One region of the Streptomyces sp. NPDC001606 genome, then DNA from elsewhere that is predicted to be linked to it. Evidence: riboswitches for the same ligand, from Rfam matches in the RefSeq annotation. Region 1 holds a riboswitch; the other holds the start of a gene.
The links. Region 1 has a riboswitch for ZMP and ZTP ahead of ACWCV9_RS01830 (bifunctional 5,10-methylenetetrahydrofolate dehydrogenase/5,10-methenyltetrahydrofolate cyclohydrolase). Riboswitches for the same ligand answer to the same signal wherever they lie in the genome.

Region 1 (7,130 bases):
AGGTCGCGCAGGGTCTCGTCGGCGAGGACGGTCAGCCCCTCCCGCTCGGCGAGCGCGGCGATCGCCCGGCGGTGCGGCGCGGACATATGGGCGCCGGTCGGATTGTGGAAGTCGGGGACCAGATAGGCGAGCCGGGGGCGGTGCCGGCGTACGGCGGCGGTGAGGTGCCCCGTGTCCCAGCCGGCCGCGGAGACCGGCACGGGCAGCAGGCGGGCGCGGCGGGCGCGCAGCAGGGCGAGGGCGCCGGGGTAGGCGGGGTTCTCCACCACGACGGGCGCCCTGCGGTCGGTGTGCAGCTGGTCCAGGAGGAGGGTGAGGGCGGCCTGCGCGCCGGAGGTCACGAGGATCTGCTCGGGGCGGGTGGCGAGGCCGGCGCGGGTGTAGCGGTCGGCGAGCAGTTCGCGCAGCCGGGGCAGGCCCGCGGTGGCGACGCCGGAGTCGACCAGCAGGGGCGCGCTGCGGGCCGCGGCGCGGGCGAGCGCGGCGAGGTAGGCCTCGTGGGGTGCGGCGGTGACGGCGAGGGTGAGGTCGAGTCCGGCGTCGGGGGCGCCGCCCCGGTCCAGGGACCAGGGTGTGGTGCGTTCGGTGAGGCGGGCGGGCAGCCGTACGGCGCTGCCGCTGCCGTGCCGGGTGTGCAGCCAGCCGTCGTCGCGCAGCAGGGTGAGCGCGGTGACCACGGTGCCGCGGCTGACGCACAGGGTGCGGGCCAGCTCCCGCTCGGAGGGCAGCCGGGTGCCGGCCGGGAGCCGGCCGTCGATCACGGCCTCGCGTACGGCGGCGGCCAGGGCGCGGGCGAGCGGGGCGGGGCGGGCGCGCCAGTCGCCGAGCGCGGCGACGAATCCAGTGTCCACCGCGTCATTCTGGCCCAGCGCTCTGGTCCAGTTTCCCCGAAGTGGACCGGTCGCCGGGCCTGTCCCGCGGTCTACGCTGCGCCGCATGCACCGCAACCTCGCCGGCGATCTCTCCCGGCTTCCCGAACTCCTCCAGTCCGCCCGTGACTTCGCCGCCCAGGAGGCGGCGGGGCTGGCCGCCCGGCCGGTCGTGGCGGCCGGCCCGCCGCCCGCGCGCGCATCCCTCCCGGACGAGGGGGCGGGAGGCCAGGCCGCACTGGCCCGGTTCGCCGAGCGGTGGGCGCCGGGCTTCTCCGGTTCGGCGGGGCCGCGCTATCTGGGCTTCGTCACCGGGGGCGCGACCCCCGCCTCGGTCGCGGGCGACTGGCTGACCTCCGCGTTCGACCAGAACCTGTCGGGGGCCGGGGGTTCCTGGGCGGGTGAGCTGGAGCGGGAGACCGTGGCATGGCTGCGCGAGCTGTTCGGGCTGAGCGAGGCGCACAGCGGGGCGTTCGTGACGGGCGCGACCGCGTCCAACACGGTCGGGCTGGCGATCGGCCGGGAGTGGCTCGGCGAGCAGCTGGGCGTGGACGTCTCCCGGGCCGGTGCCGCCGCGCTGGGCCCGGTCGACGTCCTCTCCGGCAGCCCGCACTCCAGCGTCACCAAGGCGATGTCGGTGCTGGGCATCGGCCGGGACCGGCTGCGCCCGGTGCCGCTGCTGTCGGGCAACAGGGAGGCGGTCGACGTGGCCGCGCTGGAGGCGGCGCTCGCCGGCCTGGACGGCCGGCCGGCGATCGTGGTCGCGAACGCCGGCACGGTGAACACCGTCGACTTCGACGATCTGCGGGCGATCGCGGCGCTGAAGGAGCGGCACCGCTTCTGGCTGCACGTGGACGCGGCGTTCGGCGCCTTCGCCGCCCTGTCCCCCGAGTACGCCGCGCTGGTCGACGGGCTCGACGCGGCCGACTCGGTCTGTGTGGACCTGCACAAGTGGCTCAACGTGCCCTATGACGCGGCCGTGCAGTTCACCCGGCGCCGGGATCTCCAGGTGGCGGTGTTCCACAACGCCTCGCCGTATCTCGGCCTGCCTGTCGGCGAGCCGGACTTCCTGCATCTCACCCCGGAGAACTCCCGCCGGCTGCGGGCCCTGCCCGCCTGGTTCTCGCTGGTGGCCTACGGGCGCGCCGGACACCGGGAGATCGTGGAGCGGAACGTGTCCCTCGCCCGCCGGCTGGGCGCGGGCGTCGACGCCCTGCCGGGGCTGCGGCTGCTGGCGCCGGTGCGGCTCAACGTCGTCTGCTTCACCCTGGCCGAGGACCCGACGGAGAAGCGGGTGGCGGAGCTGGCGCGGGCGGTCGCCGCGACCGGGGAGGCGTTTCTGACACCGACGGTGTACGGCGGGGTGCCGGGGCTGCGTGCCGCGTTCAGCAACTGGCGGACCACCGAGGCCGACACCCAGCGGGTGCTGGACGCGCTGGCGGCGGCCTCGGGGTGACGGTTCAGGGATGGTGTCGGGCCTGTCCGGGGCGCGCCCCGGGCAGGCCCCGCGTCTTCGGCCGACGGCCCGACTGCGGGCCGTCAGTGGCCGCGTGCGATCCATTCCTCCAGATGGGGGGCTTCGGCGCCGATGGTGGTGGAATCGCCGTGGCCGGTGAGGACCTTGGTCTCGGGCGGCAGGGTGAGGAGCCGGCCGCGGATCGAGTCGATGATGGTCGGGAAGTGGGAGTAGGAGCGTCCGGTGGCGCCGGGGCCGCCCTGGAAGAGGGTGTCGCCGGTGAAGACGACGCCGAGTCCGGGGTCGTGCAGGCAGACCGCGCCGGGGGCGTGTCCGGGGGTGTGCAGCACCGTCAGGTCGGCGCCGGCGGCCTCGAAGACCTGGCCGTCGAGGAGATGCCGGTCGGGTTCGCGGTCGGGGTGGGTCATCCGCCACAGCGGCAGGTCGTCGGGGTGCAGCCAGATGAGCGCGCCGGTGCGGTCGGCGAGTTCCGGGGCGGCGTTGACGTGGTCGTTGTGGGCGTGGGTGCACAGGATCGCGGTGAGCCGGCGGTCGCCGACGGCGCGGGCGATGGCCTCGGCGTCATGGGCGGCGTCGATGACGACGACCTCGTGGTCGTCGCCGACGAGCCAGACGTTGTTCTCGACGTCCCAGATGCCGCCGTCGAGGGTGAACTGGCCCTTGGTGACGAGGCGTTCGACGCGGGCGGCCATCACAGCACCACCACCGAGCGCAGGACGTCGCCGTGGTGCATCCGCTCGAAGGCCTGCTCCACCTCGTCCAGCCGGATGGTCTCGGTGACGAACGCGTCGAGCGGGAGCCGGCCCTGGAGGTGCAGGTCGATCAGCATGGGGAAGTCGCGGGAGGGCAGGCAGTCGCCGTACCAGGAGGACTTCAGCGCGCCGCCGCGGCCGAAGACGTCGAGGAGGGGCAGTTCGAGCTTCATCTCGGGGGTGGGGACGCCGACCAGGACGACGGTGCCGGCCAGGTCGCGGGCGTAGAAGGCCTGCTGGTAGGTCTCGGGCCGGCCGACCGCCTCGATGACGACGTCGGCGCCGAGGCCGCCGGTCAGCTCGCGGATCGCCGCGACCGGGTCGGTCTCCTTGGAGTTGACGGTGTGGGTGGCGCCGAGGCTGCGGGCCTTGTCCAGCTTGCGGTCGTCGATGTCCACGGCGATGATCTTCGCCGCTCCGGCGAGGTGCGACCCGGCGACGGCCGCGGAGCCGACGCCCCCGCAGCCGATGACGGCGACCGAGTCGCCGCGGCCGACGTTGCCGGTGTTGATCGCGGCGCCGATGCCGGCCATCACCCCGCAGCCGAGGAGTCCGGCGACGGCCGGGGAGACGGCCGGGTCGACCTTGGTGCACTGTCCGGCGGCCACCAGGGTCTTCTCGGCGAACGCGCCGATGCCGAGGGCCGGGGAGAGTTCGCGGCCGCTGTCGGCGAGGGTCATCTTCTGCCGGGCGTTGTGGGTGTTGAAGCAGTACCAGGGGCGGCCGCGCAGACAGGCCCGGCACTGACCGCACACGGCACGCCAGTTGAGGACGACGAAGTCGCCCGGGGCGACGTCGGTGACGCCCTCGCCGACCGACTCCACGACGCCGGCGGCCTCATGGCCGAGGAGGAAGGGGAAGTCGTCCGAGATGCCGCCCTGCTTGTAGTGCAGGTCGGTGTGGCAGACACCGCAGGCCTGCACGCGTACGACGGCCTCACCGGGCCCGGGGTCCGGCACCACGATCGTCTCGATGCGCACCGGCTCGCCCTTCCCCGGTGCGATCACGCCGCGTACTTGCTGCGCCATGGGCCTGGTCCCTTCCTTCGGTGTGGCTTCGCGCTGCCGACCCTACGCGGGACCGGGGGGCGGCGGCACGGGCCACGGCGGTGATCGTGGATCTTTCCGGCCGCCGAAACACCGGGCAACGGCCACACCCTGAAAGAATTTGACCGAATAAGGCCATTCTATGATGACAATCTTTTTGCAGGGTGTGGGAATCTGCCTGGTGTGTCCCCATGGCCCGGCCGTGCCTCAATGGGGGCATGCTCCCTGACGGCCGCCCTGGACGTACCGCCTTCCTGTTCTCGGCCGGCGCCTCCCCCCGGCCCGGGGCGGGACGTGAACTGCACGCCGCCTTCCCGGAGTTCGCCACGGCCCTGGACGACATCTGCGCGCGCCTGGATCCGTATCTGGAACTCCCCCTGAAATGCGTGATGTTCGCGGCCGACGGCACCCGGACGGCGGCCCTGCTGGGCCGGGTCTCGTACAGCGGTCCGGCGGTCTTCGCGCTCCAGACGGCGCAGTACCGGCTGCTGCGCGGCTGGGGGGTCCGGCCGGACGTGGTGTTCGGCCACGCGGCCGGGCGGATGGCCGCCGCGTACGCCGCCGGGGTGTTCTCGCTGGCGGACGCCTGTCACGCGGTCGGCACCCTGGCCCGGCTGCTGGACGGCCGCCCCGGTCCGGCGCCGCACTCCGGCCGTACCGCCGGGGTCCTCGGCGCCTACAGCCGTACGCTCGCCACTCTCCGGCCCCGTCCGCCGCGGGTCCCGCTGATCTCCGACCGCACCGGCCGCCCGGTGGGCGCCGAGACGGCGGATCCGGAGTTCTGGCTGGCGGGGCCCCCGGCCCGGTGCGCGGAGGCGGCCGGCCTGCTGTACCGGGACGGGGTGCGGGTGTGGCTGGAACTGGGCGCGGAGGACGTCCTCGGCCGCGGGCTGCGCGGCTGCCTCCCCGAGGGCGGTGCGAGGTCGTCCGTTCTCGCCCTGTGCCGGGACTGGCCGGCGCTGAGCGGCGGCTGCGGGAGGGGACGACAGCACTGAGGGCCGCCCCGCTCGGGGCGGCCCTCGGGTGCGCTCCGGCGGATCAGGCCTGCACGGCCGGCAGCAGGCCGGTCACCGGGGCGACGAGGTCGGTGACCTGGTGCAGCTCGCTCAGCCGGTTCAGCTCGCTGAGCTGGTTCAGCGGCCGCACCTGCTCGGAGACCCGGGGTACCTCGGCCTTGTGCTGCGCGGGGATGTCGCTGACGGTCAGCGAGTCGAGCACGGCCATGGGGTTGATCTGCCCGGAGTCCGGAGCGGACGCCGCCTGGGCGAGCGGTGCGGCGAGGCCGGTGACCCCGGCGGCGAGACCGAGGGCGGCGACGATACGTCGTGTTGACATCATGCCCTCAGCAACGGCGGCGGGCCGCGCCCGGACACGGTCCGCGGGCCGCGCTCACCCGTGAGGCGGAGCACCGCGGCTGCGCTTGCCGGGGCCGCCGGGCCGGAGGAGTCTCATAGGTGGGGCCAGCGCGACCGGCTCCTCGCCGGGCCGCGGACGCCTGACGGAGGTCACCATGGGCACCACAACAGGATCCGCTTTCAACGCCGACACACTGCGCAAGGGCATCGAGGGCAACACCGGGAACACGCTGCTGGCGCTCTATGCGGACGATGCGAAGATCCGCATCGTCGACCGCGACCACCAGCCCAGCAACCCCACCGTCCTGCAAGGCCGGAACCAGATCGCCGAGCTGCTGAACGACGTCTACAGCCGCGACATGACGCACAAGCTGGAGCAGTGTGTCGTCCAGGGCGACCACGCCGCCTTCAGCGAGTCCTGCGAGTACGCCGACGGCACCCGTGTCATCGCCGAGTCGATGATCACGCTGCGCGACGGCAAGATCGCCGATCAGCTCCTGATCCAGGCCTGGGATGCGGAGGGCTAGGCACGCCCCCGGCCGGACGGGCTGCGGAAGGAGGACCGCGAGGGTCCAGGTCACCTCCCGGCTGACCTGGACCTTCTCGGCACGGGCGGCGGTGGGCCAGACCCGCTGGACCGCTCTGCTCCGGTCGGTGCTGCGGGCGGTGGACCGTTGCGCACGGGACCGCGAGGCCAAGGGCCGGGCGCGCCGTCGGTTACGCTGTTGCCCGGGCCGTGACTGGCGCTGAGGTGGAGCACCACCGGGGAGCGGCCCGTGACCGTGGATGCCGTGCGCCTGGGCGAGCAGATGCCGAACAGCTCAGGAGTGCCGCATGACCCAGGCCCGTCTCATGGACGGAACCGCCCTCGCCCGCCGCATCGTGGAGGACACCGCGAAGCGGGCCGCCGATCTCACCGCCCGCACCGGTACCGCGCCCTGTCTGGCGACCGTGCTGGTCGGCGCGGACCCGGCGTCCGTGACCTACGTGCGGATGAAGCAGAACCGCTGCCGCACGGCCGGTATAGAGTCCCGGCACGTGGAGCTGCCCGCCACCACGACGACCGCCGAACTCGTCGGGGCCCTGCGGGAGTTGTCGGCCGATCCGCTCGTGCACGGCATCCTTCTCCAGCACCCGGTGGGCGAACACATCGACGAGCGGGCCGCCTTCGAGGCGATCGCGCCGGAGAAGGACGTCGACGGAGTCACCTTCGCCTCCTTCGCCACGATGAGCTTCGGTCTGCCGGGCTTCGTCTCCTGCACCCCGGGCGGCATCCTGCGGCTGCTGGACGAGTACGGCGTCGACCCGGCCGGCAAGCGGGCCGTGGTGGTGGGCCGCAGCGCGATCCTCGGCAAGCCGGTGGGCATGCTGCTGCTGGCCCGGGACGCGACCGTGACGTACTGCCACTCGCGGACGGCGGATCTGTCGGCGGCGGTCCGGGAGGCGGACATCGTCGTCGCCGCGGTGGGACGGCCGCGGCTGATCCGCGGCCAGGACATCAAGCCCGGGGCGGTGGTGATCGACGCCGGATACAACCCCGGGAACGTCGGTGACGTCGACTTCGACTCGGCCGTGGAGCGGGCCTCGCTGATCACTCCGGTGCCGGGCGGCGTGGGTCCGACGACGATCGC
Region 2 (7,130 bases), on a different contig from region 1:
GGTGGGGGGGTGGTTCGGGGCGCGGGGGGCTGCGGGCCGTCCGTGGCTGGTCGCGCCCCGCGGCGGAGCCGCATATGGATGCGGCCCCGCGCCCCTGGGTTGGCTGCCCCTTGGGGCGTCGGTCAGCCCAGGTCGATTTCCGGGTACAGCGGGAAGCCCGCCACCAGGTCCGTTGCCCGCTGGGCGATTTCCTGGGAGACCTTCTCGTCCAGGACGTGGGCCGCCTTGGAGGGGGCGCCGGACTTGGTGGTGCCCGGCTCGGTGGTGGTCAGGACGCGGTCGATCAGGCCCGCCACCTCGTCCATCTCCGCCGTGCCGAGGCCACGGGTGGTGAGCGCGGGGGTGCCGACGCGGATGCCGGAGGTGTACCAGGCGCCGTTCGGGTCGGCCGGGATGGCGTTGCGGTTGGTGACGATGCCGGAGTCGAGCAGCGCCGCTTCCGCCTGGCGGCCGGTGAGGCCGTAGGAGGTGGCGACGTCGATCAGGTTGAGGTGGTTGTCCGTGCCGCCCGTCACCAGGGTGGCGCCGCGGCTCATCAGGCCCTCGGCGAGCGCGCGGGAGTTGTCCACGATGCGCTGGGCGTAGTCCTGGAAGGCGGGCTGCCGCGCCTCGGCGAGGGCGACGGCCTTGGCGGCCATGACGTGCGGGAGCGGGCCGCCGAGGACCATCGGGCAGCCGCGGTCGACCTGGTCCTTGAGGGAGTCGTCGCACAGGACCATGCCGCCGCGCGGGCCGCGCAGCGACTTGTGGGTGGTGGTGGTGACGATCTGGGCGTGCGGGACCGGGTCGAAGTCGCCGGTGAGGACCTTGCCCGCGACCAGGCCGGCGAAGTGCGCCATGTCGACCATGAGGGTCGCGCCGACCTCGTCGGCGATCTCGCGCATGATCCGGAAGTTCACCAGACGGGGGTACGCGGAGTAGCCGGCGACGATGATCAGCGGCTTGAAGTCCCGGGCCTGGGCGCGCAGGGCGTCGTAGTCGATGAGGCCCGTCGCCGGGTCGGTGCCGTAGGAGCGCTGGTCGAACATCTTTCCGGAGATGTTCGGGCGGAAGCCGTGGGTGAGGTGGCCGCCGGCGTCCAGGGACATGCCGAGCATGCGCTGGTTGCCGAAGGCCTGGCGCAGCTCGGCCCAGTCGGCCTCGGTGAGGTCGTTGACCTGGCGGGCGCCGGTCTTCTCCAGGAAGGGCGCCTCGACGCGGTCGGCGAGTACGGCCCAGAAGGCGACGAGGTTGGCGTCGATGCCGGAGTGCGGCTGGACGTAGGCGTGCCGGGCGCCGAACAGGGCCTTGGCGTGCTCGGCGGCCAGCGACTCGACCGTGTCGACGTTGCGACAGCCGGCGTAGAAGCGGCGGCCGACGGTGCCCTCGGCGTACTTGTCGCTGAACCAGTTGCCCATGGCCAGCAGGGTGGCCGGGGAGGCGTAGTTCTCGGAGGCGATCAGCTTGAGCATCTCGCGCTGGTCGGCGACCTCCTGGCCGATGGCGTCGGCGACCCGCGGCTCGACCGCGCGGATGACGTCGAGCGCCGCGCGGAAGGCGGTGGACTCGGTGGAAGGGTGCTGCTTCGGCATGGGGACCTCCGGACGGCGTGCGTACAACTCATGTACAGCGTTACGTTCGGCCCAGGCGCACGGCACTGTTTTCCCGCCGGGCCGCTCCCCGATGGTCCGTCCCATCCCAGCGCGCCAGTCACGGCCCGCTGATCAGCCTACCGGGCGCGTCGCGCGGCGCAGGTCCCGCGTCCACCATGCGAGCGACACCTCTCGCCGGGGTGCGGCCGGCGGATCAGAGGATCACATGGGGCAGGAAGCGGGCGTACTCGTCGGTGATCAGGCCGGTGGACTCGCGGATGCCGAGCCCGGCCGGTTCGCCGCGGACGGTCCAGGCGCCCAGCACCACGTGGTTGCCGTCGAAGGCGGGCAGGGGTGCGAGCTGCTGGTAGCAGCTGGGTTCGTCGCGTACGACGGGTTCGGCGCCCGGCGGGTGGACGGTGACGCCCTCGCCCTCGCGGCCGAGGAGCGGCTTGGCGACGTAGCCGTGGGTGCCGGCCAGGTCGCGGGGGCCGTCCAGGTAGGCGGGGAGGAGGTTGGGGTGGCCGGGGAACAGCTCCCAGAGGACCGCCAGCAGGGCCTTGTTGCTGAGCAGCATCTTCCAGGCGGGCTCGATCCACAGGGTGCTGCCGGTGCCGCCGCCGTTGTCGAGGGTGTCGAGGACATGGCCGCCGAAGGCGTCGGTGGTGAGCCATTCCCACGGGTAGAGCTTGAAGAGGGCGCGGATGAAACGGAGCCGGTTGTCGACGAAGCGGCCGGAGAGGGTGTCCCAGCCGATCTCCTCCATGGGCAGCCAGTCGGTGTCGAGTCCGGCCTGTTCGGCGGTCTCCTTCAGATAGGCGACCGTCATCAGGTCCTCGCCGAGTTCGTCGGCGGCGGAGTGCGCGAAGTGCAGGGGGCTGCCGGGCGGGAGCAGCGGGGCCTGGGCGCGCCAGGCGTCGACCAGCCGTTCGTGCAGGGAGTTCCACTGGTCGGCGCCGGGGAAGCGGTCCTCCATCCAGAACCACTGGGGCGACGCGGCCTCCACCAGGGAGGTGGGCGTGTCGGCGTTGTACTCCAGCAGCTTGGCCGGGCCGGTGCCGTCGTAGCGCAGGTCGAAACGGCCGTAGAGGGAGGGGAGCTCGGCGCGGCGGGTCCAGGACTCGGCGACCGCCGCCGCCACCCGCGGGTCGGTGATGCCGAGGTCGGCGAGGCGGTCGCCGGTCACCAGGTGGTCGGCGGCCGCCAGGCACATGCGGTGCAGTTCGCCGACCGTGTCCTCCAGCGCCTCGACCTCGGGCAGGGAGAAGACGTAGTAGGCGCTCTCGTCCCAGTAGGGGCGCAGGGAGCCGTCGGGGTGGCGGGTGAGCGGGTAGACCAGTCCCTGTTCCTCGACGGTCTGCTGCCAGCCGGGACGGGGCGTGGTGGTGCGGCGTTCCATGCGGGGTGTCCGACCGGGTGTCCGGCTCAGCCGCCGGAGCTGTGGTAGTGGCTGCCGCCGAAGCCGCCGCGGTGGACCCCGCTGCCGCCGGAGGAGCCGCCGGAGCTCTTGCGGGGCGGGGTGAAGGAGCCGCCGCTCACCCAGGAGCCCTTCTTCTTGCCGCCGTAGTACCAGTCGCCGTCCACGGACGTGACGGACGTGCAGTTCTTGTCGGAGACGGCCTTGTACCCCTTGGCGGCCTGGTAGCTGTCGCGGTCGACGCAGCGCTTGTCCGGGTCGGAGGAGCAGGCGGTGAGGGCGGCGGCCAGCAGGCCCATGCCGCCGAGGATCACCGTGCCGGACCGCAGTCGCCGTCGTGTGTCGGCCATGTCCGTCTCCCCCGTGTGTCGTGACCGCTTCCTTCGTTTCGGCGGTCAGCCTAGAGAACGGTAAGAGCGCAGGCCCAAGTGGGTGACCGGTAGGGCCTTCTCCTAGAGTCCCTTTGTGCTCTTTGGAATGGTGTGCGCCCTTGGCGCGGCGGTCTGCTTCGGTACCGCGACGGTGTTGCAGGCGGTGGCCGCGCGGACGGCCGGTACGGGCGAGGGGGGCGAGGCGGCACTGCTGCTGCGGGCGATGCGGCAGTGGCGGTACATCGTCGGGCTGGCGCTGGACGGGATCGGCTTCCTGTTCCAGATCGCCGCGCTGCGCTCCTTGCCGATCTATGCGGTCGGCGCGGCCCTGGCGTCCAGTCTCGCGGTGACCGCGGTGGTCGCGGCGCGGCTGCTGAAGGTGCGGCTGAGCGGCACGGAGTGGGGCGCGGTGGGTGTGGTGTGCGCCGGGCTCGCGATGCTGGGGCTGGCGTCCGGGCCGGAGGGCGACCGGGCCGGCTCCGACACCCTGCGGTACGCGATGCTCGCGGTGGCGGCCGCGATGCTGCTGCTCGCGTTCGCGGGCGGACGGCTGTCCGGCGGGGCGCGGGCGCTGGTGCTGGGGCTGGGGGCCGGTTTCGGGTTCGGGGTGGTGGAGGTGTCGGTACGGCTGATCGACTCGCTCCGGCCCGCGGACCTGTTCACCAACCCGGCGGCCTATGCGCTGGTCATCGGCGGCGGCGCCGCCTTCATGCTGCTGACCTCCGCGCTGCAACGCGGTTCGGTGACGACGGCCACGGCCGGTCTGGTGATCGGCGAGACGCTCGGCCCGGCGGCGGTGGGCGTGATCTGGCTCGGCGACCGCACCCGGGAGGGCCTGGCCTGGCTGGCGGTGCTGGGCTTCGCGGTGGCCGTCGTGGGCGCCCTGGCGCTCGCCCGGTTCGGCGAGGCACCGGCGGCGACTGAGGCAGAGGCGGAGGTCGAGGCGTCCTGACGGCTCAGGCGTCGGAGAGCTGGTGGAAGGCCAGTCGCGCGTAGAGCGGGCTGGTCTTCAGCAGTTCCTCGTGCGTGCCCGTGGCGCGGACCCGGCCGTCCTCGACGACCGCGATCCGTGCGGCGCCGCGCACCGTGGAGAGGCGGTGCGCCACCGCCAGCACGGCGATCCGGGTGGACAGTTCGCGTACGACGTCCCGCAGCGCCGCCTCGTTGACCGCGTCCAGCTGTGAGGTGGCCTCCTCCAGGAGGAGCAGCCGGGGTTTTCTGAGCAGGGCCCGGGCGATGGCGACGCGTTGGCGTTCGCCGCCGGACAGGGAGACGCCGCGATGCTCGATCCGGGCGTCGAGATCCCCGCCCAGCCGGGCCACGAGGGGTTTCAGCCGGGTCGCGGCGAGGACGTCCCGAGCTCGTCCTCGCCGACGCCGTCGAGGGCGTAGGCGAGGTTCTCCCGCAGTGAGCCGGCCATGACGGGGGCGTCCTGTACCTCCAGGGAGAAGGACCGCAGGGCGGGTTCGGGGCGGCCGGGGTAGGTGAACGTGACGTCCTCGAAGACGGCGACGGAAGCGGACGGGCGGGACTCCGGGCGCGGGTCCGGGCGGATGGCGGCGGACCGGTCCGGTGCCGGCTCCACCGGCAGGGCGGTGATCTCGGCCACCCTCAGAAACGACCAGCAGGAGACTAGCTGCGAAATCTCCTGATTTCACGGGAGTTGGCTGCTTCAGGGGCTCAACGCACGAACCCCGCCTCCGGAATCGGAGGCGGGGTTCGGTTCGAGCGCCGGGCAGGCCTTGCACCTGCATTTCCCCGCAGGAAGCGGGGCGTCTTTCCTTGGACCACCAACGCACTGCCGGTCACCGGGTTTTCCGGCGGCCTTGCGTGATCAACTGTACCCCATCACGGGAGTACCCGGCACAGTGCGTCCAGCGCTCCCGCCCAGGCGCTGTCCGGCGGGGTGCCGTAGCCGACGACGAGGGCGTCCAGGGGTTCGGCGACGGCCTGTTCATGGCGGTGGAAGGAGAGGCCGTGCAGGGCCAGGCCCTGCCAGGCGGCGGCCTGGACCACCGACTGCTCGGTGCCGGGCGGCAGCCGCAGCACCGCGTGCAGGCCGGCGGCGATCCCGGTGACGCGGACGTCGGGCGCGCGGTCGGCGAGGGCCGCGGTGAGGGCGTCGCGGCGGCGCCGGTAGCGCAGCCGGGCGGAGCGGACATGGCGGTCGTAGGCGCCGGAGGCGAGGAACTCGGCGAGGGTGAGCTGGTCCAGCGCGCCGACGGTGTCCACATGGCCCTTCGCCGCGATCACCTCCTCGATGAGCGTGGGCGGCAGCACCATCCAGCCCAGCCGCAGGCCGGGGGCGAGCGCCTTGCTGGCGGTGCCGAGGTAGACCACCTGGTCGGGGTCGAGGCCCTGGAGGGCGCCGACCGGCTGGCGGTCGTAGCGGAACTCGCCGTCGTAGTCGTCCTCCAGGACCAGGCCGCCGGTGCGGCGCGCCCAGTCGACGACGGCCGCCCGCCGGTCCGGGTGCAGGGCGGTGCCCATCGGGAACTGGTGGGCCGGGGTGAGGAGCACGGCCCCGGCGTCGCCCAACGCGCGGGTGTCGGTGCCGAGTTCGTCGTACGGCAGGGCGGGGGTGGCCAGGCCGGCGGTGCGCAGCAGACGCCAGTACAGGTCCAGTCCGTACGACTCGACCGCCACCGTGCGCACCCCGCGCGCCCGCAGCGCCGGGCCGAGCAGCCGCAGGGCGTGCGAGAAGCCCGCGGTGACCAGGACGGAGTCCGGGTGGGCGCGCACGCCCCGGGCACGGGCGAGGTATCCGGCGAGGGCGGTGCGCAGTTCGGGGCGGCCGCGCGGGTCGCCGTAGCCGAGGGCGTCGTTCGGGGCGGCGGCGAGGGCGCGGCGGGCGGCCCTGAGCCACTCGGCGCGCGGGAAGGAGGCGAGGTCAGGGGTGCCGGGGACGAGGCTGTGGACCGGGCGGCCGGGTTCCCGGCGGTGCGGGGGCGCGGTCGCCGGGCGCTCGGGTGGCGGGGCCACGGCGCGGTCCGCCACCCGGGTGCCGGAGCCCTGCCGGGCGGTGAGCCAGCCCTCGGCGACCAGGTCGGCGTAGGCCTCGGCGACGGTGTTGCGGGCGATGCCGAGGTCGGCGGCGAGGGAGCGGGAGGACGGCAGCCGGGTGCCGGGGGCGAGGCGGCCGGTGCGGACGGCGTCGCGCAGCGCGTCGGTGAGGTTGCGGCGCAGCCCGCCGCCGCCGGACGGTTCCAGGTGCAGGTCCACACCCAAAGTGGCCCATGATTTCGCCATGGAAATGGACCATACTCCTGGGCTGCCCGGCTTCTAGGGTCGAGGCATGAGCACAGCACAGGAAACCGTCGAGTACGCCGCCGAACACGCCCCGCGGATGCGCTGGGCCCAGCACGCGCCCGAGGTCTACAAGGCGATGGTCCGGCTGGACGCCGCGGCCCGGCAGGGGCTGGACCCGAAGCTGGCCGAGCTGGTGAAGATCCGTTCCTCGCAGCTCAACCACTGTGCGTTCTGCCTCGACATGCACACCAAGGACGCGCTCGCGGCCGGTGAGAGCGTGGAGCGGATCGTGCAGCTCAGCGCGTGGCAGGAGTCGCGGCACTTCTACACGGAGAAGGAGCTGGCGGCGCTGGAGCTGACCGAGGCGGTCACGGTGCTCACCGACGGTTTCGTGCCGGACGAGGTGTACGACCGGGCCGCGCAGCACTTCGAGGAGGCCGAGCTGGCCCAGCTGATCGCGGCCATCGCGGTGATCAACGCCTGGAACCGGTTCGCCGTGACCACCCGGATGACCCCGGGCCA

Region 2: another riboswitch for ZMP and ZTP. It lies ahead of ACWCV9_RS20880 (glycine hydroxymethyltransferase); the one in region 1 lies ahead of ACWCV9_RS01830 (bifunctional 5,10-methylenetetrahydrofolate dehydrogenase/5,10-methenyltetrahydrofolate cyclohydrolase).

The regions. Positions count from the first base shown of each region.
Region 1 is NZ_JBSFHC010000001.1:393,699-400,828, forward strand. It holds gene ACWCV9_RS01795 (aminotransferase-like domain-containing protein) at 1-851, opposite strand, end outside; gene ACWCV9_RS01800 (pyridoxal phosphate-dependent decarboxylase family protein) at 937-2,325, shown strand; gene ACWCV9_RS01805 (MBL fold metallo-hydrolase) at 2,409-3,038, opposite strand; gene ACWCV9_RS01810 (S-(hydroxymethyl)mycothiol dehydrogenase) at 3,038-4,126, opposite strand; gene ACWCV9_RS01815 (acyltransferase domain-containing protein) at 4,363-5,139, shown strand; gene ACWCV9_RS01820 (hypothetical protein) at 5,183-5,482, opposite strand; gene ACWCV9_RS01825 (nuclear transport factor 2 family protein) at 5,655-6,026, shown strand; ZMP/ZTP riboswitch at 6,226-6,309, shown strand; gene ACWCV9_RS01830 (bifunctional 5,10-methylenetetrahydrofolate dehydrogenase/5,10-methenyltetrahydrofolate cyclohydrolase) at 6,334-7,130, shown strand, end outside.
Region 2 is NZ_JBSFHC010000011.1:75,147-82,276, forward strand. It holds gene ACWCV9_RS20880 (glycine hydroxymethyltransferase) at 123-1,571, opposite strand; ZMP/ZTP riboswitch at 1,614-1,703, opposite strand; gene ACWCV9_RS20885 (glutathionylspermidine synthase family protein) at 1,786-2,970, opposite strand; gene ACWCV9_RS20890 (hypothetical protein) at 2,997-3,338, opposite strand; gene ACWCV9_RS20895 (DMT family transporter) at 3,466-4,311, shown strand; partial or broken gene ACWCV9_RS20900 (ATP-binding cassette domain-containing protein) at 4,316-4,824, opposite strand; gene pdxR (MocR-like pyridoxine biosynthesis transcription factor PdxR) at 5,208-6,608, opposite strand; gene ACWCV9_RS20910 (carboxymuconolactone decarboxylase family protein) at 6,655-7,130, shown strand, end outside.